4 regions of the Geodermatophilus sp. FMUSA9-8 genome follow, and region 2 is predicted to be linked to each of the others. Evidence: riboswitches for the same ligand, from Rfam matches in the RefSeq annotation. Region 2 holds a riboswitch; each other region holds the start of a gene.
The links. Region 2 has a riboswitch for cyclic di-AMP ahead of WA616_RS16575 (M23 family metallopeptidase). Riboswitches for the same ligand answer to the same signal wherever they lie in the genome.
Positions count from the first base shown of each region.

Region 1 (5,282 bases), on a different contig from region 2:
GAGCAACACCGCAGGTCAGCGTCGTGCAGGGCATCTCGAGCCCGGGTCCGCGACCAACTTACGACCAACAAATAAGCGGGCCGCCCGTGCCGTGGACGTTCCTCCCTGCCGGGGGGCCTTGGTGCTGGCGGGTGGACGGCCCGGCCTGTCGACGCCCCGGGCGGCCGACATGCTCGCTCCGTGGACGCGGGTGGCAGTGCCTCACCGCGTCCTGATGCGGACCCGATCCGGCGGCACGCTCGTGAGGTGGCGGCCCCAGCCGTAGTCGTGCAGCTGCCGCCAGGTGACCGCGGCACGCCAGCCGAACCCGTCGTCGCACAGACGCCAGGCCGACTGGTGGCCGGACCACCACCGGCCGTCGTTGTGCACCTCGACGTCGCGGGGCGGGTCGAAGCGGCGCTCGTCCAGCAGGCGGATGGGGACGGTCACGCGGACGGGTCTAGCCGCCGGCGCCGGCGGGCCACGCGCACCGACCCTCTGGTGTGACAGCACGTGACCGAACCGTGCCGAGAGTGCGGCGGTCCAGGGACGATGCGCACCGTGGCCTACCAGGCGTCGACGTCGCTGCCCTACGACAACCTCGGCCGGGCGACCGCGGGACTGCGGGCAGCGCTCCGCCACCGGGTGCTCGACGCCGGAGACCCGGGGCTGCTGGACTGGTCGACGCTGACCGTGACCGGTCCCGAGATCACCACCGACGATCTCGGCCGGCCCTGGTTCACCTGGACCGCCACCCGACCGGTCAGCCCCTGGCCTGCGGGTGAAGCGATCGGCGCGAGGCGCGCGCCGCAGTGGGCGCAGGGCCGGGGCCGGCAGGACGCGGGAGGAGGGGATACGTCGACGTGCGCGCACCGCGGGCCAGATCCCGTGCGCGCGATCCGGAGGGTCACCTCCTGGCCAGGATCACCGGCCGGACATCGTGGACGGCGTGCGGTCCCCGGCGGGGATCACTGGTAGTTCACGTGGACGTGGTCCATGTGGTTCTGCGTCGCGCTGCCACGGTCGGCCATGGTCGACCAGGAGCCACCCGGCGACTGCAGGATGCGCTGCCGGTAGATCAGGTAGTCGACGCCGAGCGCGTCCCAGTTGGCGATGTGGTACTGCACGATCGCGTTCCCCAGGGCGGTGTCGGAGAGCACCATGTAGTCCAAGGCCAGCCCGGAGGGGTGGCCGCCGGGGTCGGCCGCACTGGCCCGGGTACCGCCGATGGTGATGCCGTCCGCGCCGGGCACGTTGGAGACGACAGCGTCCGCAGCCGCTTGCGACTGCGGCTTCGCTGATCCCGCGGTGTTGGTGATCCGTGCGACCGCGGTCACGGCCGTGCTGGCGGCCACCGCACCGATGCCGGGCTCCTCGTCGGGGGCCTCCGACGCCGCCTGGGCCGACGCCGCGGCGGCGGCCTGGGCGGCGGCCTCGGCCTGGGCGGCGGCCTCGGCCTGGGCGGCGGCCTCGGCCCGAGCGGCGGCCTCGGCCCGAGCGGCGGCCTCGGCCTGGGCGGCGGCCTCGGCCTCGGCCCGCTGTCGCTCGACCGCAGCCTGGTCAGCGGCGGCCTGCGCCTGCTGGGCGGCGCTCTCCTGAGCCTCCCGGCTGCTGCGGCTGGCGGTCATGTCCTGCAGCGGCTCCAGATCCGGCGCGGCATTCGCCGGGCTGGACTGGCTGGAGAGGCCGAGGGCCTCGGCGACGCTGGCCGACTCCGAGGATGCGGCCCCGGCCTGCGCGGCCGGCCCCGTGCCGGTGAGGACGTTGACGAGGACCGCGCCGGCGGTGGCGACACCGAGGAGGAGGCCGGGACGGCGGCGGGCGATGACCGACCGGGCGGTCCGGCCGCGGCGCCCAGCGGCGCGGCCAGTGGTGGTGGTGCGGACGTCCATGAGTGGTGGTGCTCCGGGGTGTTCGGGCACAGCGGCGCGCGGGCGCGGCTGCGGGGAGGTCAAGCGGCGAGGCAGCGGCAGACCGCGGACGTCGAGCGGTAGGCAGGTGCTCCACGGGAACCGGCGGGGGCCGGTCGAGCGTGAGGCGCTCGGGCTGATGGGCCTGCATGGGGCGCTCGGCGCAGAGCGGCCGCGAGCGGTCAGATGCGCGGGCGCGGCCCGGTCCGGCAGAGGGGCTGGAGACGTCGTGGTGGTGCGGCGGGGCTCGGGCGCGCCATGCGGCAGCTCTCCGTTCTTCCGGTCGCCGCCTACCGAGTTAGCTGACGGGTTCGGGCGGGAAGACGCCCTGCGCACCCACGGGACATCGGGCTCCCCGGGAGCGATTCACCCCAGTACTGCAGTGGGTCCCCGGTTCGCCGGTGAAGGCGACTCGGCGGCGTCCGCTCGGACTCCCCGGAAGGGGCGTGTGGACCGATCGGACCCGGCCACGGTAGAGGCTGTTATCGCGCTGTGACAAACCGCGACCACGGAGTCGTTGGTGACCCACGTCGCGGACGAGGTGTCCGGCCGACGCACCGCTTGTCGCGGAACCACCGGTCACGCCGGCCGCCATCCCGGCGCTTTCATCGGTATGGAGCGATGTTAGCATGGCTCTGCGGGGCACCTGCGGACCTGGGAGGCGCTGTCCGTGCCGCTGAACCAGCGGCTAGCTCTACGCAGTGGGAGCACACCCTTGTTACCTAGGACTCTGAGCCGGCGTGGCGTGCTGGTGGCCGCAGGTGCCGGCGTGGCTGCTCTACTGCTCGGTTGCTCGGGCGGCTCATACGCCGGTGCGGACGCGGGACCTGAGCTCGGCGAGTTCGACTTCACCGAGGCGACGCCGTTGGGCCAGCTGGTCCCCGGGGAGGCCCGTCGGTCGGCGCCGTCGTTCACGGGGGAGCTGCTCGACGGCTCCGCTTTCGACTCTGCCTCACTGGTCGGTGACATCGTCGTGATCAACTTCTGGGGCTCATGGTGTACGCCGTGTCGGGTGCAGACCCCTGAGTTCCAGGCGGTCTACACCGAGGTCGCCGAGCGGGGTGTGCAGTTCCTCGGCGTCAACGTGAAGGACCAGCGCCAGCTGGCGCGGGCCTTCGTCGACACCGTCGGGGCGACCTACCCCTCGCTGTTCGATCCCGCGGGCGAGGTCGCCCTCGCCTTCCGCGGCTTCCCGGCCAACGTGGTGCCCACGACGATCCTGCTCGACCGCAGCAGCCGCGTAGCAGCGGTCTACGTCGCGGCCGTGCCGGACGAGGACCTGCGCGCCGCCCTCGATGGGTTGCTGGCCGAGGAGGCCTGAGCATGGATGACCTGGGCGCGACCTTCGCCGGCATCGTCACCGATGGCTCGCTGCTGCTGGCGGTAGCGGTAGCTGCCCTCGTCGGGCTCATCAGCTTCGCCTCGCCGTGCGTGCTGCCGCTGGTGCCTGGCTATCTCGGCTACGTCGCAGGCCTCACCGGCGCCAACGCCGGTGGGCGCCCGACTGCTCCACCGCCGACGACGGCCGAGGGCGCGTCGTCGGGCCCTCGCGCTGTGACGACCGCAGCGTCCACCGAGCGCCGCGGCGACCGGCGACGGGTGCTGGCCGGCGCGATGCTTTTCGTAATCGGCTTCAGCGTCGTCTTCGTGTCCTTCGGTGCGCTCTTCGGCGGCCTGGGGCGGTTGCTGCTCGAGTGGGCGCCCGTGCTCACCCGTGTCATGGGTGTCGTCACCATCGTCATGGGCCTGGCCTTCCTGGGCGCCTTACCCTGGCTGCAGCATGAGCGGCGCCTCCACCACCGTCCGCGGGCGGGGCTGGCGGGCGCGCCGGTCCTCGGCGTCGTGTTCGGTCTGGGCTGGACGCCGTGTCTGGGGCCCACGCTGTCGGCGGTCAACTCCCTGGCCTACACCGAGGCCTCGGCGGCTCGCGGCGCCGTCTTGGGCCTGGCCTACTGCGTCGGCCTCGGGGTGCCCTTCCTGCTCGTGGCCCTGGGTGCCCGCCGGGCGCTGACCTTCTCGGCCTTCGCGCGGCGTCATGCCTCGACGGTGATGCGCATCGGTGGCGTGCTGCTGGTCGTGTTGGGCGTGCTGCTCGTCACCGGCTGGTGGGACGGCGTGATGATGTGGCTGCGTTCCTGGCTGGCGGCCACCGGGTTGGGCACCTCGGTGGTCTGACCGACCCGCTGCCCGTGGATGGAGGCGCCCGGCGCCATGGTGCCCGATGAGGCGGGGTCAGTGCGGCTTGTCGGCGGTGAAGCGCACGGCTTGGCGACCGATCGTCGGGCGGACCCCGACGGCCTGAAGGCCGGCCCGCGACAGGGCCGGTCCCAGCTCGTGGCGCCCGATGAGCTGGTGCGGTGAGCGGTCGGCCCAGTGCACTGCCTCGGTCAGCGGTGTGGCGAGGAGGTCGTAGCCGACGAAGCGCCCCCCGGGCCGCAGCGCCAGGGGGGACCTCACCGAGTGCCTGCTGCCATGCGATCACGTGGTGCAGCATCAGGTAGCTGACCACGACGTTGAACGATCCGTCGGCGAAGGGCAGAGCGGTGGCATCGGCCTGGCGGACGGTGACCCGCGGCTCGTTGGCGAAGCGTCGCTGCGCGGCGGCCACCATGGCGGGATCGACGTCGGTGACGGTCACCGCGCAGCCGGGATGGCGCCGGATCGTCGCGGCCGCCATGGCGCCGCTGCCGCCACCGAGTTCGAGCACCGCACCGCGCGGGCTCACCCCTTGCATCGCCCAGCCGAGGATCAGCCGGCCGGCGATCCAGCGCCACGGCGGGCTCTGGCAGAACCACCGTTCGGCGCTCGACATGACAGGCATGGGCGTCTCCTCACGTGCCAGGCGAACGATCAGGCCCCAGGCGGTAGAGACGGGGGCGGGAGGGGCTGCACCAGGCGGTACTTGCCGCCAGCCGAGGGCCGAGGCGGGTCATCGCCGCGCTCGAGTGCGACCTCGAGGCCGTGGGCCGCGAAGAGCGCGGTCAGCTCGGTGCTCACCTGGCGCCACGCCTGGTCTGAGTCGGCGCCGGCGGTGGGTTGCAGATGGACTCGCAGGGCAGCGGGAGTGGTCTGGACGATCTGGGCCACCTCGATGCCGGGGATGCGCTCGACCAGCGCCGACAGGGTCAGCGGCGTGATGGTCACCGCCGAGCCGTCGGGTGAAGTGAAGGTCAACACGTCGGCGCTGCGGCCCTGCACGCGAAGAGCGGGCAGCGGGTTGCCGCACTCGCAGGGGTCGGGGCGGGCCAGCACGCTGTCGCCGAGGTCGTAGCGCAGAATCGGCTGGATCCGGTTGGCGAGGTTGGTGATGAGCACCGTGTGGGACTGCTCGCCGGGGGCGGTGGGGCGGTACTGGGCGTCGACTGGTTCGACGACGACCCAGTCGGCGTTGAC
Region 1 is NZ_JBAGKE010000003.1:23,567-28,848, reverse strand. It holds tRNA gene WA616_RS07255 (tRNA-Asn) at 1-3, shown strand, start outside; gene WA616_RS07250 (hypothetical protein) at 202-429, opposite strand; gene WA616_RS07245 (hypothetical protein) at 541-957, shown strand; gene WA616_RS07240 (hypothetical protein) at 948-1,871, opposite strand; cyclic di-AMP (ydaO/yuaA leader) riboswitch at 2,162-2,317, opposite strand; gene WA616_RS07235 (TlpA family protein disulfide reductase) at 2,659-3,210, shown strand; gene WA616_RS07230 (cytochrome c biogenesis CcdA family protein) at 3,213-4,064, shown strand; gene WA616_RS07225 (hypothetical protein) at 4,122-4,346, opposite strand; partial or broken gene WA616_RS24470 (class I SAM-dependent methyltransferase) at 4,399-4,623, opposite strand; gene WA616_RS07220 (phenylacetate--CoA ligase family protein) at 4,740-5,282, opposite strand, start outside.
Region 1: linked by a shared signal. The riboswitch ahead of WA616_RS07240 (hypothetical protein) and the one ahead of WA616_RS16575 (M23 family metallopeptidase) in region 2 are both predicted to bind cyclic di-AMP.

Region 2 (5,282 bases):
AGAACGCGGATGCCGCCGCGGCCATCGACACCGCCGCGCGGGCGATCGCCGCTCCCATCCTGGTCGGCGCCGTCCTCGACGGGCCGGGGGAGAACCTGACCAACGCGGGCATCGTGTGGGACCCGCAGAGCGGACCCGGCGCCCGGTACGCCAAGCGGCATCCGGTGCCGTTCGGGGAGTACATGCCGCTGCGGTCGTTCTTCCGGTTCTTCAGCGACCAGGTGGACCTGCTGCGCCGCGACTTCCTCGCCGGTGACCAGCCCGGTGTCCTCGACATCGGCGGTGTGCGGATCGGCGACGTCATCTGCTTCGAGGTCGCCTACGACGGGCTCGTCTCCGACGTCGTCGACGGCGGTGCGTCCGTGCTCGTGGTGCAGACCAACAACGCGACGTTCGGCTTCACGGCCGAGAGCGAGCAGCAGCTGGCCATGAGCCGGCTGCGCGCCGTCGAGCACGGCCGCACCGTCCTCGTCGCCGCGACCAGCGGGATCTCCGCCGTGGTGGCCCCCGACGGCACCGTGGTCGAGAGGTCCGAGCTGTTCACGCCGCGCGTCTTCGTCGAACCGATCGCCCAGCGCCGGGACCTCACCGTGGCCACCCGGCTCGGTGCCGTCCCGGAGTGGGTCCTGACCGGCGTCGGGATCGCGGCCGTCCTGGGGACTGTCGTCGACCGGCGCCGGGCCCTGTCCGCTGGCCCCGTCCGGCGGCCCCGTCGCCGCACCGACCCCCGTCCTCACGTGGAAGGCCGTTGATGACCCCCGACCAGCTGTCGGCGCTGTCCGACACCCTCTTCAGCGTCACGGTGGCGATCTACGCCGTCGCGGTGGTCGCGTTCGCCGCGGACCTCGCGTTCGGCCGGCGCCCGGCGCCGCGGCCCGTCGCAGTGGGGAGCGGCGCGGGCACCGCGCCGCTCCCCGGGGACGCCGTCACCGGGGACGCCGCCATCGTGGAAGGCGCTGCCGAGGCCGGGCCGCCACGCCGTCGCTGGGGACTGGTGGGCATGGTGCTGACCGCTGCCGGTGCACTCGCCCAGGCCGGTGTCCTCCTCGCCCGCAGCCTGGCGACCGGCCGGGTCCCCTGGGGGAACATGTACGAGTTCGGCACGGCCGCCGTGCTGGCCGGCGTGCTCGCCTTCCTCGTCTTCGCGGTGCGCGTGCCCGTGCTGCGGGGCCTCGGTCTGTTCGTGCTGGGCCCGGTGGTGCTGGGCCTGGTGCTCATCGGGCTCTACCTCTACGCCGAGTCCGGGCCGCTGATCGCCGCCCTGCGCTCGGACTGGCTGGCCGTGCACGTCTCGGCAGCCATCCTCTCGTTCGGCATCTTCATCGTCAGTGCCGTGGCCAGCGCGCTGTACCTCGTCGCCGTGCGGCGTGAGCGGCTCGCCGCGGGTGGGGCGGAGCGTTCCGGAGGAGCGTGGAGCCGGCTGCCGTCGGTCGAGGCGCTGGACCGGGTGGCGCACCGCACGGCCGTCTTCGGGTTCCCGATCTGGACCTTCGCCGTCATCGCCGGCGCGATCTGGGCGGAGAGCGCCTGGGGACGGTTCTGGGGATGGGATCCCAAGGAGACGTGGGCGTTCATCTCCTGGGCGCTCTACGCCGCCTACCTCCACGCCCGCACCACCGCGGGCTGGCGCGGCCGGCCGGCGGCCTGGATCAACCTGGTGGCGTTCGCGAGCCTGGTGTTCAACCTGCTGTTCGTGAACCTGGTCTCCACCGGTCTGCACTCCTACGGCGGGGTCTCCTGAGGGAGCCGTCTCCCCGGACGGGCGGACCGCGCCGCCACGCGCGCCGCCAGGACCGGCGGGGGCGCTGCGGCGTCCTGCCGAGGCCCCGCGTCACCGCGGCCGACCGCCCGATGCCGGGGGCGTCCCGGGTGTGACGAGGGGCGGCGCGGGCCGGTCTCGTCCGCGCCGGGGGCCGACCCCGGCTCGGTCGACGGGTCGACGCGACGCGCCCAGGTGGGGCGAGGCGTTATCCGACCGTGACAACTAAGCTGCTTCGTACTACAGTTCCCTGCGGTCCGGCCGAGCCGTGCTCCTCGATCCGAGGACCTCGGGCGGATCCCGCCGAACCGTCCGCGCCGACCGGCCGGATGGACCGGGAACCCACCGAACCCTCGGGGTGAGTCCTGCGTGCGCTGCTGCGTGCCAGGTAGGGCGACTTCCAGCCCGAACCCGTCAGCTAACCCGGTAGGCGGTCAGGAAGAACGGAGAGCCGCCGTCTTGGCGACCCTGTACGACCGCGCCCTTCGCACGTGCCCCGTCCCTCGATCCACCACCGGCTCGCGGCCGGTCCGGCCGCGGCGGCGCCCGGGTCGGCGGCTGCGCCGGTTCCTCGTCCCCGCCGGGCTCGTCGCGGCCCTCCTGGCCGGCGGAGCCGCCCCCGCGGCGGGTGCCGCGCCATCCCTGGCCGGGGAGGGGCAGCCGGTCTCCGGCGACCTCGCCGCCGAGGTCGAGCGCATCGACCGGGAGCTGGCCGCGGCCGAGGAGCAGCTGCAGCGGGCGACCGTCGAGGCCGAGGCCGCCGCGGACGCCTCCCGCGCCGCCGCGGCCGAGCTGACCGCCGCGCAGTCCGCGGCGGCGGCCGCGGCCGCCGAGCTGGAGGCCGCTCGTGCCGCCGTCGACGCGGCGCGCGACGACGTCGCCGCGCTCGGGCGGGAGGCCTTCATGGGCGCCGATCCCCTCGGCGGGGCGACCGTGCTCCTCGACGCGGCGGGTCCCGAGGAGGTGCTGCAGCGCGCAGCGACGATGGACCTCCTCGGTGAGGACCGCGCCGCACGGCTGGAGGCGTTCGAGGACGTCCGGCAGCGCCAGGAGCGGGCCGACCGCGCAGCCCGGGAGGCGGTCGCCGAGCGGGATGCCGCGGCGCGGGCGGCGGCCGCGGCCGACGCGGGTGCGCAGGCGCAGCTCGCGGCGTCCCAGCAGTCCTACGACGCGGCCGCGGCGCAGAAGGCCGTCCTCGAGCAGCGGCTGCGCGATGCGGAGACGCAGCTGCTGGCCGCCCGCGGCGCCGCCGATCCCGCGGCTGCCTGGGAGGAGCAGCAGCGCACCGACCTGGCGCTGACCCGCGCCGGTTCCGGCGCGCTGGTGGACGGCCAGGTGACCTCCTGCTACGGCAGTCGGTGGGGCACCAACCACAACGGCATCGACATCGCCGCGCCCATCGGCACGCCGATCCGCGCGCCCGAGGGGGGCGTGGTGCTGCAGGCCGGCCCGGCCAACGGGTTCGGCCTGGCCGTCTACCTCCAGCACCCCGACGGCACCATCACCGTGTACGGCCACATCAACCAGTACTTCGTGGCCGCCGGCCAGACGGTGACCGCGGGCCAGCAGATCGCCGAGGTGGGCAACAAGGGCCAGTCGACCGGCCCGCACCTGCACATCGAGACGCACACCGGCGGCCTCTACGCCAACCGCGTCGACCCGGCGCCCTGGCTGGCCGCTCGCGGTGTCGACCTCGGCTGCTGACCCACGACGCGCGGGTCCCGGCCCTGCGGAGCGGGGCCCGTGGTGACCGCAGGACGCCGGCGGCCGGCGCAGCTGCGGCCTGCCGGGTCCGCGGGCGGGCCGGTGGTCAGCAGCCGCTGATCTCGACGCCCCGGGCGCGCAGCCACGGCACCGGGTCAACGGCTCCGCTGTACATGGCACCGTTCGGGTGCACCTCGAAGTGCAGGTGCGGGCCGGTGGACTGGCCGCGGTTGCCGACCTCGGCGATCTGCTGACCGGCGACCACGCGCTCGCCGGCCTCGACGAAGTACCGGTTGATGTGGCCGTAGACGGTGATGGCGCCGTCGTCGCCGAGGATGTAGACGGCCAGCCCGAAGCCGGTCGCCGAGCCGGCGCGCCGGACCACGCCCGAGGTGGCCGCATAGATCGGTGTGCCGATGGGGGCGGCGATGTCCACGCCGTAGGTGAACGTCCCCCAGCGGGGACCGAAGCAGCTGGTGACCCGGCCCGACGTCGGCTTGACGTAGCCGGACGACCCCGCCGCGCCGCCACCGGAAGGCGGGCCTGAGCCTCCGCCGGAGGGCGATCCCGAGCTGCTGCCGCCGCGGCCGCTGGTGGCCGCGGCGCGGGCGGCCGCTGCGGCGGCGGCTGCCTCCTGTGCCGCGCGGGCGGCCGCCGCGGCGGCCGCCGCCTCCTCGGCGGCCTTCTGCTGCTGCCACTGGCGGAAGGCGTCGCGGGCGCCCTGCAGCTCCAGGAGCCGGATCTGCGCGGCCTGCAGTTGCTGCTGGTAGCCCGCCTTCTCCGCGGAGACCTGTGCGTAGGTGGTCTGCTGGGTGGCGAGCTGAGCGTCGGCGGCGGCCCGGGTGGCGGCCGCCTCGGCCTCGGCGGCGGCCATCGCGTCGCGGGCGGCGCGCGCCTCGGAGTCCGCGTTGGCCTGGCGCACGCGGGCGATCCGGAGCTCGGCGAGGACGTCGACCTGCAGGTCCCCGACGTAGTCCAGCGTCGCCGCTCGCTGGAGGAGCTCCCCGGGGCCGGCCGAGTCCAGCAGCGCGGAGGCCGTGGTGAGCGTGCTGCCGGTCATGTAGCTGCGGCGGGCGAACGTGCCCAGCCGGGAGGTCGCTGCGTCGATTGCCTCCGTCGCCGCCTGCAGCTGAGCGGCGGTCTGTGCAGCGATGTCCTGGGCCGCCTGGAGGGCCTCCTCGGCGGCGAGATAGGCGGCGCCCGCGGCCTCCGCCTGCACGGTGGCCCGCTCGAGCTCTCCCTCCGCGGTGGCCACCAGGGCGGCGATCCGGCCGACCTCGGCGGCGGCCGCGTCCTGGGCGGACCGGGCGGCTCCGATCTCGGCGTCGCTCGGGTTCGGCGGAGGCGGAGGGGCGGCCGTCGTCGGCGCCGGAGCGCCGAGCAGGAGAGCGCCGGCGAGGACACCGACCACCGTGCTCCGCCATCCCCGACGCCGTCGGCTCGCGGGCGCGGTGGGTGGGGCGGCGACCTCGCAATTACGGGGCGGCGAGGTCGCGCGGCGTGCGCCGGGACGGCTGGGCATGCGGACTCCCTGGGGAGAGGGCTGTCGTCGAGAGCGGAGGCAGCGTCGCACCGCGCCGATCAGCACCACCGGCAACACACGCCACAACTATTGCCATTCGTAGAGCCGTCTTTGTGGGGCGACTGCTCCGCTCCCTCGCGCCGAGGCCGGGTGGCCGTGCCGGGGCCGCGTCGCCGGAGGCGTGGTGTGGTCGAGGACGGTCGCGGCGGACCGGGCGCGGCCCCGTGGCCAGGTCCCGGGGATGCGCCCGCTCCAGGTGCGAGGCCCACCGGGCGCCCGGGTCAGAGCGGGAGTGGC
Region 2 is NZ_JBAGKE010000008.1:18,825-24,106, forward strand. It holds gene lnt (apolipoprotein N-acyltransferase) at 1-752, shown strand, start outside; gene ccsB (c-type cytochrome biogenesis protein CcsB) at 752-1,741, shown strand; cyclic di-AMP (ydaO/yuaA leader) riboswitch at 2,065-2,207, shown strand; gene WA616_RS16575 (M23 family metallopeptidase) at 2,219-3,463, shown strand; gene WA616_RS16580 (M23 family metallopeptidase) at 3,570-4,874, opposite strand.

Region 3 (5,282 bases), on a different contig from region 2:
GTCCCGGCCCAGTCTCGCGGCAGCGGCGGGGCCGCGCTCAGCCGACCAGGGCCCGCAGCGACTCCGCGTCGCGCACCGCGTGGCCGTGGCCGTCGTTGTTGAAGTAGGCGTACACGTCGCGGCCCTGCCCCGCCCACTCGCCGATCCGGTCGGCCCACCAGCGCAGGTCGGCGTCCGGGTAGGAGCCGGCATACAGGTGCGCCGGGTCGGGGCCGTGCAGCCGGACGTAGACGAACGGCGCGGTCGCACGCAGCATGCACGGCAGGCCGGCGCCGCTCATGACGCAGTAGGCGGCGCCGTGCCGCTCGAGCAGCGCGAACACGGCCTCGTCGTGCCAGCTCGGGTGCCGGAACTCCACGGCGACCCGCATCCACGGCGGCACCAGCGACAGGAAGTACGCGAGCCGGGCGTCGTCCCGCGCCGCCGCCGGATGCAGCTGGACCAGCAGCACCGCCCGCCGGGGGCCGAGCTCGTGCCAGGCCGCGGCCATCCGCTCGACCCACGCCTCCGGGCCGTACAGCCGCTTCGCGTGGGTGAGCCCGCGCGGGGCCTTGACCGACATCTGGAAGCCCTCGGGCAGCCGGCGCCGCCACGAGGCGAAGGCGGCGGTGCACGGCCAGCGGTAGAAGCTGCGTTGAGCTCCACGGTGCCGAACCGGCGCACGTAGTGCGCCAGCCGGTCCCGCTGCGGCGTCCCCGGCGGGTACAGGACGCCGTCCCAGTGGTCGTAGCTCCACCCCGACGTGCCGACGTGGACGGCCACCGGCGGGCTCAGGCCCCGCGGCGGAGGCCCGCCAGCCGCGCGGCGCCGGCCAGCACCCGCCCGTAGGAGCCGGGCGCGAGCCGCACGAGGACGTCGGGCACGACGGCGCTGGCGCCGATGAGCAGCCGCGGGCGGCGGCGCTCCACGGCCTCGACGATGCGCCGCGCCGCGCGGTCGGCCGGGTAGCGCAGCAGCCGGGAGAACTCGGCGGTGCCCCGCGCGGCCTCCGCGGGATCGACGCCGCTGCCCAGCCGCGCGGTCTCGGCGATCCGGGTGGCGATGCCGCCGGGGTGCACGCTGGTGACGCCCACGCCGTCGTCCGCGAGTTCGTGCCGCAGCGCCTCGGCGAAGCCGCGGACGGCGAACTTGCTCGTCGCGTAGGCCACCTGCCCGGCCGGCGCCATCAGCCCGAACAGGCTGGACACGCACACGACGTGCGCGCCGGGATGGGCCCGCAGCGTGGGCAGCAGGGCGTGGGTGAGCCGGACGGCGGCGCGCAGGTTGACGTCGAGGACCCAGTCGAACTCCTCGAGGGTCACCTGGTCGAAGCGGCCGGCCAGCGCGACGCCGGCGTTGTTCACGAGCAGCGTCGTCGCCGGGTGGTCGCGGACCAGCGCGTCGGCGGCCGCGCGCACCTGCCCGTCGTCGGCCAGGTCGGCGACGACGGTGTCCACGGCCCGCCCCGGGGAGGCCGCCCGCACCGACGCGGCGACGCGCTCCAGCCGGTCGCCGTCGCGGTCGAGCAGGACGAGGTCGGTGCCGCGGGCGGCCAGCTGCGGCGCCAGGGCCGCGCCGATGCCGCTGGCGGCACCGGTGACGACGGCGGTGCCGGTGAAGTCGTAGGGGCGCACGCCGCGGACGCTAGCCGCCGGGGGTCAGGGCAGCCGCCAGACGGTGGTGCGGCGCAGGCCCGGCCCCTCGGTCTCGGGGACGTCGAGGGCGAGCACCGGCTCCAGCCGCTCGTGCGGCAGGTAGGGGCGGCCGGGGTCGCCGACCAGCACCTCGCAGCCGCGGGCGCGGGCCCGGTCGAGGAAGGGCAGCACCCGCTCGGTCATCTCGCGGTCGTAGCAGACGTCGCCGGCCAGGACGACGTCGACGGCAGGCGGCTCGCGGTCGAGCACGTCGCCGGTGACGCTGATGCCGGCCACCCCGTTGAGGCCGGCGTTGACGCCGACCGCCGTCCGCGAGAACGGGTCGACGTCGCTGGCGAGCACGTGCCGGGCGCCGGCGAGCACCGCGGCGATCGCGACCAGGCCGCTGCCCGACCCGAGGTCGAGCACGCGGCGGCCACCCACCGGCACCGCGCCGTCGAGCACCGCGCGGGCCAGCGCCTGCCCGCCCGGCCAGGCGGCCGCCCAGAACGGCGGCGCCTCACCGGCGCCGCCCGCGGCGACCTCCATGGCCTCCCAGAGGGCGACGACGTCGTCGGCGACGTGCAGCCGCACCTCCGGGACCAGCGACGGACGGCGGACCTGGGTGTGCGCGCGGACGAAGCCCGCGGGCACGACCCGGGGACCGGCCTCCGTCACGCGGCGATCAGTACCAGCCGGTGGACTGGGAGTGCGCCCACGCGGCGCACGGGGAGCCGTAGCGCTCCTCGATGTAGATGAGGCCCGCGTCGATCTGCCGGTAGCCGTCGGAGGTCTTGGCGATGCCGGTGCTGGCCCAGGTGGAGTCGAGGAACTGCGGGATCCCGTAGGCGGTGCTGCTCGGGTTCTGCGCGTTGGGGTTCCAGCCGCTCTCCTTGCCCCACAGGCTCTCGAGGCAGGAGAACTGCTCGCCGCTGCCGACCTTGCTCATCGCGTACTCCTTGAAGGAGCCGCGGGCGGCCGGGGCGGCGGAGGCGGCCGGCGCCGGGGCGGCGGCGGAGGTCGACTGCTGCTGGGCGGCGGCCGCGGCGGCCTGCTCCGCGGCGGCGGCCTCGGCGGCGGCGCGGGCGGCGGCCTCCTCGGCGGCGCGGCGGGCGGCCTCCTGCTCGGCGGCGATCCGCGCGGCCTCCTCGGCGGCGCGGCGGTCGAGCTCGGCCTGGTCGGCGGCGGCCTGGGCCTGCGCGGCGGTGGTCTCGTCGGCCGAGCGCTGGCTGCGGGAGGCGGCGAGGTCCTCCAGCGGCGCGAGGTCGGTCTCCTCGACGGCCGGCGCGGACGCGGCCGGCTGCTGCGGGATGCCGAGCTGCTCGGCCACGCTCACCGAGGCGCTGACGGTGTCGGTGCCGGCGGAGGCGGCGGGGCTGCTGGTGGACAGCACGCCGACGACGAGCGCGCCGGCGGCCGCGGCGCCGAGCAGCAGCGCGGGGCGGCGGGGGCCGAGCAGCGGGGAGCCGCGGCGGACCCTCGCGGGCCGGACGGCCTCGAGGACGGCGGTGTCGGTTCTCTCGACGGCGGGGCTCTCGACGGCGGTGCTCTCGACGGCGGTGCTCTCGACGACGCTGGCCTCGACGGTCGCGGGCGCGTCGGCGGCGGAGGTGCGGGTACGGGAACGCATGAGGGGGTGGGTGCTCCGAGGGAGAGTGCGCGGTCGCCCGGGGTTCGGGCGGTGCCACGCGGTCTGGCGGATGTCGCGGTCCACGGGTCCCGGCGGGGGGCCGGGAGCGGGCAGGTGGGAGCCGGCGTCAGGCGGACGCGGGGGCGCGCAGCGCGCGCACGGCTGCACCTGCGGGCCGGGGAGGCCCGGAGGCGGGCATGCGGAGACTCTCCGTTCCTTCCGTGGCCGCCTACCGGGTTAGCTGACGGGTTCGGGCGGGAAGAAGCCCTACGCACCAGGCGAGCGGTCGCTCGCCGGGGTGCGATTCACCCCAGGACTGCGGTGGGTCCCCGGCTCGCGACCGCGGGTGCGGACGCGACTCGGCGGCGTCCGGTCAGGCTCCCCGGGTGGGGACGAGACGACCGACCGGACGCGGTCACGGTAGGCGTCGTTACCGGTCCGTGACAACACGGGACCGGAGATGTGCGTGGGACGGCCGGGACCGGCGGGGTGCCCCGGGACCCCGCCGGGCGGCCGTCCGCGCCGGTCAGGAGGCCGCCGCGACCTCGGGCCGGCTGCCGCCCTGCAGCACCGTGAGCTGCGACGCATCGCCGTCCGCGGGGGCGGCCGCGCCGTCCCCGGAGCCGCCTCCTGCGCCGCTGCCGATGCCGGCCTCCCGGCGGTCGGCGAGGACGGCGACGTCGTCGGGCAGCGCCCCCGCGACCACGGCGAGCGCCTCGTCGAGCTGGCCGGTCAGCCGGCGCAGCCACCCGCGCGCCTGCTCGCAGCGCTCGAGCAGCGGGCCGAGCTCGGACTCCAGCGCGCGGCGACGCTCGGCCGCCTCGGCGTCGGCACGCGCCCGCCCCTCGGCGGCCTCCCGGTCGAGCCGGTCGCGCTCCTCGGCGGCCGCGCGGCGCAGGCCCTCGGCCTCCCGGCGGGCCGCCTCCAGGACCGCCGCGGCCTCCGACCGGGTCTGGTCGCGCAGCGCCGTCACCGCCTCGCGCATCTCCGCGACGCCGGACAGGCGCGCCGCCGCCTCGGTCCGGGCGTCGTCGAGGACCTGCCGGGCCTCCTCCTCGGCGGCGGAGAGCAGCGCCGCGGCCTCCTGCTCCGCGCGCTCGCGGAGGGCCTGCGCCTCCTCCGGGCCGGGCGCGGCGTCCCGCTCGCGGACGAGCGAGGTGAGCCGGGCGCGCGCCGCCTGCAGGTCGGCCGAGACGGCGGCGTAGCGGGTGAGCAGGTGGTCGTTCTCGCGGCGCAGGACGAGCACCTCGGTCTCGGCCCAGTCCACGTAGGCGTCGACCTGGCCGCGGTCGTAGCCGCGGACGGCGCCGGTGAACACCGGGGCCGTGCCGAGGAGGCCGTCGAGGCCGCTCCCCGGCCGGGGCCCGGCCCCGCCCTCCGCCCGCTGCTGGGCGGTGCCCTCGTCCTGCTGCGCCATCCCGGTTCCCCCTCGGTGCCCGTCCGACCCGGCCCGCCCCGGCGCGCCGGAGACGGTGATCACAGGCTCCCACCGCCGCTGCCGCGCGGGAGGGCGCCGCGGGCCCCTCCGGAGTGGGCACATCCGGCCGTGCCGGACCGATCACCCGGAGCGACGGGGAGGTCACGGCGCGGTCACGCGGGCCCGGGAATGCCTGGGGGCTCCTGGTGTTGCACGCGGTACCGTAGTTGCGCTCTCAACTAGATGGAGGACGAGATGCAGTTCGGGATCTTCACGGTCAGCGACATCACGACCGACCCCACGACCGGCCGCACGCCCAGCGAGGCACAGCGGATCCAGGACGTCGTCACCATCGCGAAGAAGGCCGAGGAGGTCGGGCTCGACGTCTTCGCCCTGGGCGAGCACCACAACCCGCCGTTCTTCTCGTCCTCCCCCACCACCACGCTGGCCTACATCGCCGCGCAGACCAGCCGGTTGCAGCTGTCGACGTCGACGACCCTGATCACCACCAACGACCCGGTGAAGATCGCCGAGGACTACGCGATGCTGCAGCACCTCGCCGGCGGCCGCGTCGACCTGATGATGGGCCGCGGCAACACCGGCCCGGTCTACCCGTGGTTCG
Region 3 is NZ_JBAGKE010000001.1:698,945-704,226, forward strand. It holds gene WA616_RS03410 (DUF72 domain-containing protein) at 38-736, opposite strand; gene WA616_RS03415 (SDR family NAD(P)-dependent oxidoreductase) at 771-1,613, opposite strand; gene WA616_RS03420 (class I SAM-dependent methyltransferase) at 1,638-2,291, opposite strand; gene WA616_RS03425 (transglycosylase SLT domain-containing protein) at 2,299-3,243, opposite strand; cyclic di-AMP (ydaO/yuaA leader) riboswitch at 3,455-3,618, opposite strand; gene WA616_RS03430 (DivIVA domain-containing protein) at 3,770-4,660, opposite strand; gene WA616_RS03435 (LLM class flavin-dependent oxidoreductase) at 4,916-5,282, shown strand, end outside.
Region 3: linked by a shared signal. The riboswitch ahead of WA616_RS03425 (transglycosylase SLT domain-containing protein) and the one ahead of WA616_RS16575 (M23 family metallopeptidase) in region 2 are both predicted to bind cyclic di-AMP.

Region 4 (5,282 bases), on a different contig from region 2:
CGGGGACCGATGACATCACAGCGACATGAAGGCGCCCGACGCTGGTTTGGCCCCGGCAGCTGGTATCTCGCCGTCACGTTCCTGTCAGTCGGGATCTTCGCCGCCATCCCCTTCTGGCACGCGGCCAATCGCCTCGGTGACCGGTCCGCGCGCCTCTGGGCGCTGGCGTTCAGCGGCTGGGCTGTGGCCTTCGTCGTGGCCACGAACCTGCTGTCCGACGATCAGCCTGGCAAGAGTCCAGGGGACGGTCCCGAGTGGCTGAACAACATGCTCGCCATCGTCGTCGTGGTCCTGCTCGTGGTCGCGTGCGTCCGTCTTCAACAGTTGCGCAGACGCGTCTATGGACACGAGCTAGCAATGCGCGGTGCTGACGCGGTCATGGCGCAGGCGCTCGAGAGGCGACGTCGGAGGGAAGAGGCACGCTCGCTGCTCGCGCGCGACCCCGCTCTGGCACGCGAGTTGGGGATCGGGCGTCCGGACCTCCACCGGGGATACGACGACGGCGGACTCATCGACGTGAACACCGCTCCTTCCGACGTCATCGCGGCCGGACTAGAGGTCGATGCAGCTACGGCGGATGCGATCGTTGCCGCGCGATCTCTGCGGGGTGGCTTCTACTCGGTGGACGAAGTGGTCGTCTACACCTCGCTGCCTCCGCACGTACAGGAACGTCTGCGTGAGAAGGGCATCGCTTGAGCGCTTCGTGTCCACGCCCCTGTTGCTCCTCGGACTCAAGCAATCGTGTCGCGCGAGGGACCTTCGTCGTGGCACTGCCTGATGCGCATAGTCAGAGGTAGCCGCCCGGTGAGGACGCCGAGGCGCCCGGACCCGCGCTGCGCTGCTCCCGCATCACGTACAGCTCGGCCAGCGTGATCGGCCGCTCCGGAGCGGCGGCCGCGTCGTCGCCCAGCCACCGGCGGGCCTCGGCCGGCGCGAGCGGCAGGAACTCGACCTGGCTCAGGCAGCGCCCCGGCCGGGTGATCGCGGGGCGCACTCGGCCGACGTCCTCGTTGGTCGTCAGCGGCACGACCACCGGCAGCCCGTGCCCGAGGATGCCATCGCACAGGTTCAGCAGCCGCCCGACTGAGGCGCCGGCGCGCTCCCGGGCCTCGGCGCGGAGGTAGTCGTCGCAGTCCTCGGCCACGACCAGCCGCCACTTGCCCTCGTCGGTGTGGTCATCGGGGTGTTCGTCCGCGCCGGCGACATCGAGTAGGTACTGCCGCTCGGCGAACAGCCGCTCGGGGCCATCACATAGTGCGTGCGGCACCACGGCGCCCACTCGCGGCTCAGCGTCCGAACCGCCGTCGTCTTGCCCGTCCCCGGAGCCCCGTGCCACAGCACGAGGCGCCCGGTCAGGCCGGACATCCCCATGAGGTCGGCGAGCCCGCCGGCGGTGGCGGCCGCGTAGTGGGGTGAGGTCTCCGCCCAAGTGGGCGCGGCGATGCGCCGCGACGACGGCTCACCGATCCCGTCCCGGAAGGAGCAGAAGCGCACGCGCACCGACCCCGGGGGCGGCTCGGTGACGGCCTGGGCGGCGGCGACCAGCCTGTCCCGCAGCTTATCGGTGGCCGCAGCGTCCGTATCGACCACCGACACCTTCGTCATGCTGTGCGCGACCTCGACGCTTGCGAGCAGGCCCAGCCAGGCCGCGACCACCACCTACGCGGCGCCGTTCTGCTGGTCGAGCCGGACCTCGGCGTCCTCAGGCAGCAGCTCGAGCGGCATCTCGACGGCGCCGGACACCTCGCCTGTGCGCAGGACCGGAAGCCCGTCCTCCTACTGAGCGCGGACGAGCATTGCCGTCGACAGCTCGTGCAGGTGGCTGAACCAGAACGAGCCGGCGAAGGGCTGAGCGGGCGGCACGGCGACACGACAGGCGCGGGGACCGACGACGGCGCCCCGGTCGGCGGTGACCGAGGCGCCGTCCGTCCGTCAGGCGACCCGGCGGGCGCCCTGGTAACCGGTCATCGAGTCGAGGTTGACGACCGCGACCGGCTTGCCGGCGGTGGAGGCGTGCACCATCTGGCCGTTGCCGATGTACATGCCCACGTGCGAGACCGGGCTGTAGAAGAACACCAGGTCACCGGGCTTGAGGTCGGACTTCGCCACCGGGGTGCCGAACGTCGACTGGGCCCGCGAGGTGCGGGGGATCTCCACGCCGGCCGCGCGGTAGGCGAAGCTGGTCAGGCCGGAGCAGTCGAACCGGTCGGGACCGGTCGCGCCGTACTGGTACATGTCGCCGCGCTGCGCGAGCGCGGTGTCGACGGCCGCCTGGGCGACGCCGTTCGGAGCGGCCACCGGGGCCGCCGCCACGACCCCGCCACCACCGCCGCCGCCTGCGGCAGCCGAGGCCGGGAGGGGCGAGAGCGCGATGCCGGCTCCGGCGATGGCCGCGACGGCGATGCCGCGGAACGAGCGACGGGCGAGGGGCGTGCGTGCAGTCGTCATGGACGACGGTTCTCCTGTTCTCCACGGTCGCCTACCGGGTTAGCTGACGGGTTCGGGCGGGGGAGTCGCCCGGCGCGAGAGGTCGCGCTTCACCCCTGGGACTCGATGGGTCCCCGGTCCGGAGGGCGGCTGGCTGCCGGCGTCCGGTTCGGCGTGGTCCGGCGGGTGTCACACGGGTTCGTGACGGGGACCCGGCCAGGACCAGCGGGAACGGTAGGGAGGGCCGCGGACCGTCACAACCGCCCGAGGGACGCGCCACGCCCGGTCCGGAACCGCGGACTTGACGGCGGCCGCCCATCCGACACGCCACCGTCACCACGACAGATGCCTCTCCGGAGCCCGCGGCGCGCGACCGCGGACGCGCGGGGACACGCCGTGCCCCACGAGAAAGGACGGCGCGGTGCGTCCGCACGCGGTGTCAGGAGCCGCCCACGGACGGGCGGTCTCCGAGCGTGGGGACGTGGCGGTTGCCGGACGCGTTGACGGGGCACGGAACGGGGGATCGAGAGAGAGGAGCACCCCATGGGAATGATGAGGAACCTCATCGCCTCCGGCGTGGCCGCGAAGGTCGTGCAGGAGCTCAAGAAGCCGCAGAACCAGGCGAAGATCAAGCAGTTCGTCCGCGACTTCCAGGCCAAGCAGAAGAAGGGCGGCACCGGCGGCCGCGCCTACTGACCGCTGATCCGCCCGCGGCCCCCGTCCCACCCCGGGACGGGGGCCGCGGTGCGTCCGGGGCCGGTGCGACGGTCCGTTGCGGTTCCGAGACGGCTCGGTCCCCGGCGTCCCGGACGGCGACCCGACCCCGTGTGACGCTCGCCGGCGTCTCTCCGCGACGCCGGCGCCGACCTCCCCGGGAGGCGCTGCCGGCGCGCGTCCGCACGACCACCACGGGGTGTCCCATGAACCAGTCCTCCGCCCGCCGCCGACTCGGCGCGCTTCCCGTCCTGCTCGCCACGGGCCTCCTCCTCGCCGGCTGCGGGGACGACGGCGAGACCGGCCTCCCCGCGCCCACCTCCACCCCGTCGGCTCCGGCGACGTCGTCCGCGGCGGCCCCGACCACGCCTGCCCCGACGACGCCCGCCCCCGAGCCCGCGGTGGCCCCTGCCCCCACGCCGGAGGTGACGCCGGCTCCCGTGGTCGTGGACTTCCTCATGCCCGCCGTGGTCGGCATGACGCTGCAGGACGCCCAGGACCTGATCCAGACCAACGGCGTCTTCCTCAGCCTGTCCCACGACCTGCTGGGCAGCCGCAACCAGGTCCTCGACGCCAACTGGCGGGTCTGCACCCAGAACATCGCACCCGGCCAGCGGGTCACCGGGGACGTCGAGGGCGCCATCGACCTCGGCGCGGTCAAGCTCGACGAGCTCTGCCCCTGACGTCCGGCCGCGGCCCCGTCCCGGTGGGACGGGGCCGCGGTGCGGTCAGGGCCGGCCGGCGTGCGGGACGTCGACCTCGGTCGCGAGCAGCACCGCCTCGCGCACCGGCGCGCGGTTGTGCTCGTAGAAGTCCGGCGCCGCGCACATGAGCAGCGTCCGGCCGTCCTCGCCGCCGAGCATGCAGGCGTAGACGCCCAGTCCCTCGGGCGCCGCGACGGCGTCGACGATCTCGCCGCCCTCGGCCACCCGCACGACCCGCCCGCCGACGGCGTCGGCCGCCCAGATGCACCCCTCGGCGTCCAGGGAACAGCCGTCCGGGGCGACGGCGAGCTGCCCCAGCACCTCGTCCACGGTGCGCCCGGTGACCTCCGGCCCCAGCGACGCCCACACCCGCCGGTTGGTCAGCGACCCGTCGGCGCCGAGGTCGAACGCCGTGTACCGGTTGCCCAGCGTCTCGCCGACGACGAGCGTGCCGCCGTCCGGGGTGATGACCGAGCCGTTCGGGAACTGCAGCCCCTCGGCCGCCACGGACACCGTGCCGTCGGGGTCGATCCGCTTGAGCGACGCCGTCGCCGCCTCGCCGCCGCCCATCAGGTCGAAGCCGAAGTCGCCGACGAACACGTGCCCGCCCGGGCCGACGACTAGGTCGTTGAGGTGCCCGCCGCAGTGCTCGGTCAGGTCGGCGTAGGTCGACAGCGCCGACCCGTCCCAGCGCAGCACCTCGTGCGTCTTCATCGACACGACCACCAGCGACCCGTCGGGCAGCCAGCCCTGCCCCGACGGCTGCCCGGGCACCTCGAACCGCACGGTCTCCTGCCCGTCGGCGGTCACCGTGCTCACCGTGTGCCGGTAGAAGTCCGACACCCACCACGTGCCCTCGTGCCAGCGCGGCCCCTCGAAGAACCCGCCGCCGGTCAGCACCGTCCGCACCTCGCGCTCTGCCATGACGCGGACCCTAGGAGCCCGACGCCGGCGGCCCCAGCGGAACGGGATCCGGGCCGGCGACGATCGGCGCCGTCACCGTGCCGATCCGCTCGATCGTCACCGCCACCTCCACGCCCGGCCGCAGCCACGGGTGCCGCTCCTCGCCGTGCAGCGACCGCAGCTCCAGCAGGCAGCCGGTGCCCACGGTCCCGCTGCCGACGACGTCGCCCGGCCGCAGCTCCGTGCCCCGTGAGGCGTAGGCGAGCATCTGCCCGAACGACCAGCGGACGTCGGCCCAGCTGCCACCGCCCTGCTCGACGCCGTCGACCGAGGCGCTCATCCGCAGCGCGTAGCCGTGCCCGGACCGGTGCGGCTCCAGCTCGTCGGGCGTGACGAGGACGGGGCCGATCGTCGTCGCGCCGTCCTTGCCCTTCGCCGGGCCGAGGCCGATCTTCGACTCGACGCCCTGCACGTCGCGGGCGCTCCAGTCGACGAACACGGTGTAGCCGGCGATCGCCGCCTCGGCCTCCTCCG
Region 4 is NZ_JBAGKE010000007.1:53,797-59,078, reverse strand. It holds gene WA616_RS15365 (hypothetical protein) at 10-696, shown strand; gene WA616_RS15360 (hypothetical protein) at 788-1,279, opposite strand; gene WA616_RS15355 (hypothetical protein) at 1,442-1,783, shown strand; gene WA616_RS15350 (C40 family peptidase) at 1,933-2,448, opposite strand; cyclic di-AMP (ydaO/yuaA leader) riboswitch at 2,461-2,612, opposite strand; gene WA616_RS15345 (hypothetical protein) at 2,971-3,123, shown strand; gene WA616_RS15340 (hypothetical protein) at 3,348-3,824, shown strand; gene WA616_RS15335 (SMP-30/gluconolactonase/LRE family protein) at 3,870-4,769, opposite strand; gene WA616_RS15330 (fumarylacetoacetate hydrolase family protein) at 4,780-5,282, opposite strand, start outside.
Region 4: linked by a shared signal. The riboswitch ahead of WA616_RS15350 (C40 family peptidase) and the one ahead of WA616_RS16575 (M23 family metallopeptidase) in region 2 are both predicted to bind cyclic di-AMP.